2 regions of the Halalkalibacter krulwichiae genome follow, and region 1 is predicted to be linked to the other one. Evidence: riboswitches for the same ligand, from Rfam matches in the RefSeq annotation. Region 1 holds a riboswitch; the other holds the start of a gene.

Region 1 (2,203 bases):
GGGATTGGCCCAGCTTCCATCCCAACAATGAGAACTCTATTAGAAGAAGAAGGGTTAACATTTAAACAATAAAGTAACGAGAGCGATTGCCGAACGAGTGGCAGTCGCTTTAACCCTAATGTGACACAAAGGAAGGGGAGGAGGTAGTTATGAACCTTTTCTTTGATCTATCATGGCAACTATTCCATTACCTACTAATAGCCATTCTCCTAACGGCGCTTATCTTTCTACTAAGTCGTTTCATCAAGAATAAAATCGCGCTACTTGCCGTAACACTCACTATCATTCTCGGAACCATTCTCCTAATCAACCAAACCAAATACACAACATTCCAGGACCTCGTTCCCGAAGATAGCGAGATTAGAAGCATCTCCATAACAGTGAACGACTTATCTGGAGACAGAGCCGAACCCGCAGCACGCACGACAATCGAAGACGACTCACTCATTCAAGAAATCCTAGAAGACCTCAATCAAATCAAACTGAAAAAAGATGACGATGTCCGAGTGCAAAATAGAAAATACACAATAGGAATAACAGCAAATCATAAGATAAGAGAGAACTTCTCAAGGACCACAACGACTTATCTAAAAATTGATGATCAATATGTCGGTGAATCGCAAATCATTAGCAACACCAACCACTTAAAGACGATTGAATCCCTCATTGAAAAGAACAACTAAAAACAAAAAGCCAGCTCTCCCCTCGAGAACTGGCTCCTACTAAATAATATAAGAATGTAATAGTGCGAAATAAGACCCAGAATAATAGAACGTAAAAGTACCTACATGATCTTTTTTAATTCTCCGCCCCAAATCTTTAAGTAATAGCGATCTTCCGTATCTTTTAATAGTTTTACTCCAACTAACGCAAGTGGTGTCCATACTGGCTTCACACTAATAAAAGGCATCGTCCAATCTTCCCCCGATCTATTTTATAATATATTCATAGTGATAATCTATTTATGTAATTACTTCCATTATAAGAAACTCCAGGTACACTATCAACCGAGAATATTGTCGAACCGAAAAAAAGTACGAAAAAAGACCTCCCAACTTGGAAGGCCTTTTTACATCATGCCCCAGATAGATGAAATCTATCTAGGAAATCAGGGAATACAAGCTCCACCCAAGGACAATAGGCACGAGGAGCCAATCAATCAATTCTTACATTCCGCCGACTAAGACAGAAACTCCAACTGCTAGTGCAATCCCAACAGTGGAAAGGACAACGGTGTAAGCAACTTGCTTGATTTTCTTTCTCTTGTGCAATTGTTCTGGTGTGTAAAACATTGTCATTCCTCCTCCAAATAAAGTCATCACACGGAGGCAGTTCTCGGTAGCTGGCTGGCATAATGACCAATTCATTGGCCAATGAAGCCCCTATAGCTTTGCGTCATCTGCTTTCACAGACTTTGCCTTTTTCGCATGATACTTTTCTATTATCGACAATTCTTGACATTACTTTAAGGTTTTATTCAACTTTTACACAAAAAAAGAGATTCATAAGGTTCATACCCCAAGAATCTCTATTTCAAACTTATTCAGCAACTGTCACACTCTCGTCCACTTCAAGGCCTAAATGAACCCGAAGCTCATTACTTACACGAGAGACTTCCTCATCCGGAACTTCTAAATAATAGATTCCATTAATACGAGTACCAACCCCGCTAATCTCCATTTGCTCAACATGATGACGAGCGTCGCGGTACTTATCTTGAATCTTCCACATCGCATCCAAATCAAGATCCGTTCTTACTGATTTCCCAACTTCCTCTAAAATACTACCCGCTCTCGTAATCGAACTAATCTGTGCTCCTTCTTGAATGACCGCTTCGACAATTTGACGCTGGCGATCATTTCGGCCGAAGTCCCCACGCGGATCTTCATAACGCATTCTCGAGTATGCAAGAGCCTCATCACCAGATAAGAACAATGTTCCTTCTTCAAACCGATGCCCATTCTGTGAAAAAGCAAAATCATTCTCGACTTGCACGCCACCAAGCGCATCAATCAACCCTTTAAACCCTTCCATATTGACACTGACATAATGATCAATCGGAATATCAAGGAAGTGCTCCACCGTATCCATCGTCAGCTCAACCCCACCAAACGCATAGGCATGGTTAATCTTGTCCAACCCTCGACCTTCAATCTCTGTCCGCGTATCACGAGGAATACTTAACATCTTTACCGAACGATCA
Region 2 (2,203 bases), 2.0 Mb from region 1:
CCTGGGGGAGCGTCTGAGGTAATTGCCCTAAGTCATCAGTATGGAGCGAATGAACAAGTGGTTGCAGCCTTCCATACAACGAGAATTACTTTGTTTGTGTTAGTGATCCCTTTAGTCGTAGGTTTAAATGAACCTATTGCCGGGAAGCAATCGAATTATTTTATCGATGTAAATGTGTCTCAAGTCTTTCTCTCCATAAGTATTTTAATATCGATCATGCTGGTAACTATTTTATTAAGCAAACGGGTGAATTTTCCTGGTTCTTCATTATTTTTTGCGATTGGTTTAGGCTTTCTATGTCATCTGCTATTTCCTACAATAGAGGTACCGGGATTTATAATGGGAATTGCACAGTCGATTATGGGAGCAATAATTGGGATTCGCTTTGATCGAAAAGCACTTTTACAACTAAAGGAAATAGGTGGTATTAGTGCAATAACCTTATTCATTTACTTTATGATGAGCCTAGGCCTTGCTACAATCTTCTTTGTGCTAACACCGATTGATTGGCTTTCAAGTTTATTAGGGATTGTTGCAGCAGGAGCAGCAGAGATGGCTTCAACTGCTGCTGCATTGAACATGGATGCAGCACTAGTAGCAACATTGCAGATGGCAAGAGTACTGGCATTGTTTTTAGCTTTGCCATTTCTGATAAAACTATTTGCTAACACAGAACAAGAGTAGATAAAATATACGGTAATCTAAAAAAAGGATGGAGGTTTTCCTTCATCCTACATTTTCTAAACGTATTCTACATTTCTTATTAAGGCTGATAGTCCGATTATTTGTTTTTATTGAGCATGATAAAATCCCTAACTTCTTTAGGGGTGAGACCTATTCTTTTTGCTTCCAATAATAGCTGAAGCCACTCCAAATCTAACGAACTTTTTCTTTCGTCCTCTGGCGAAAAAATCATCTTCCATCCTCCATTTGTTCGGTAACTCAGCCATCCTAGTAATAAAATTCACCTTAGATCTGAAGTTTTGCGTCCTTATCTTTCAATAAGTTTGCCTTTTCATTATTTAAATGTAATAAGAAACAAAGAACAACGAATTTTATAGAGTGAAAAAATAGGTAAAATCTTACATTTGAACCCTTTTTACGTTAATTATGTTGTTAATCTAATAAAATAGTAACATAATATCGATATCGTAATTAGTAAAAAAAATCCAAAAAAATCGACAGTTATATACAATCTTCATAAAAGGGATTATAGGACCATTTGGCTAAATAAGCTTTATGTTTTGTACTTTTTATTAATTTCTGTTTTAATAATAAAATAGGATATTTTAGGTAAAATAGAAAAGTACGATAAAGTTAGGAGCGATTAAAATGAAATTACTTGGGGTTTCTGGGTCTTTAATTGGAGAAAAAACGGCTATAGCTGTAAATGAGGTTCTAAAAAGAGCGAAAGAGTTAGAGCCTAAATTAGAAATTGAATTAATCGATATGAAAGAGTTAAATGTTGAATTCGTAACGGGGAAGCCGTTCGATCAATATAATCAGGACACGCAAATGGTCATTACGAAAATAAAAGAAGCTGATTTGTTTGTGATTGGTACGCCAATTTATCAAGCATCTATTACTGGTGCATTGAAAAACTTATTTGATCATCTGCCTACGAATGTTTTCGAATCAAAAGTGGTTGGAACTGTAACTACAGCTGGATCAGACAAACATTTCCTTGTTGCAGATAATCAATTAAAGCCAATCTTGTCTTTCTTTAAAGCTATTACACCTACGAATGTGTTTGTACACAGCAGCTGCTTTGATCAAAACAATGTGATTACAAATGAAGAGGTAAACGATCGTATTGATACATTAGCAAAAGAATTGGTAACCTTACATACGAAGTTAAAGCTGTAAGCAATTCCCAAAGGGGCGTCCAAAAGGTCAATAATTGGCTTTTTGAAACGTCCCTTTGTTTATGGTACACAAGTGGGATCATTGACAAAGAGGTATTTATAACGGTATAATTATCTCGAAACTGAGATAAAAAATAAAGGAATGAATGAATAATGAAAATAAATGATCAAGACCAATCGTTGAAATTATTCGTTGTATTGTCACGAGCAGTTCAAACTATTACGAAGCGAGTAGAGGAAGACATAAAAACGTATGGTTTAAACCCAACAGAGTTTGCGGTATTAGAACTTCTCTATAGCAAAGGTGATCAGCCTATCCAAAAGATTGGCGAAAAAGT

Evidence for each region. Region 1 has a riboswitch for cyclic di-GMP ahead of BkAM31D_RS23785 (hypothetical protein). Riboswitches for the same ligand answer to the same signal wherever they lie in the genome.
Region 2: linked by a shared signal. The riboswitch ahead of sinI (DNA-binding anti-repressor SinI) and the one ahead of BkAM31D_RS23785 (hypothetical protein) in region 1 are both predicted to bind cyclic di-GMP.

Annotation. Positions count from the first base shown of each region.
Region 1 covers NZ_CP020814.1:4,150,858-4,153,060, reverse strand. The annotation lists gene BkAM31D_RS20945 (RNA polymerase alpha subunit C-terminal domain-containing protein) at 1-72, shown strand, start outside; gene BkAM31D_RS20940 (hypothetical protein) at 150-683, shown strand; gene BkAM31D_RS24610 (hypothetical protein) at 785-910, opposite strand; gene BkAM31D_RS23785 (hypothetical protein) at 1,167-1,367, opposite strand; cyclic di-GMP riboswitch class I at 1,335-1,429, opposite strand; gene BkAM31D_RS20935 (LCP family glycopolymer transferase) at 1,540-2,203, opposite strand, start outside.
Region 2 covers NZ_CP020814.1:2,168,539-2,170,741, forward strand. The annotation lists gene BkAM31D_RS10905 (AbrB family transcriptional regulator) at 1-684, shown strand, start outside; gene sinI (DNA-binding anti-repressor SinI) at 782-916, opposite strand; cyclic di-GMP riboswitch class I at 934-1,022, opposite strand; gene BkAM31D_RS10915 (NADPH-dependent FMN reductase) at 1,333-1,866, shown strand; gene BkAM31D_RS10920 (MarR family winged helix-turn-helix transcriptional regulator) at 2,016-2,203, shown strand, end outside.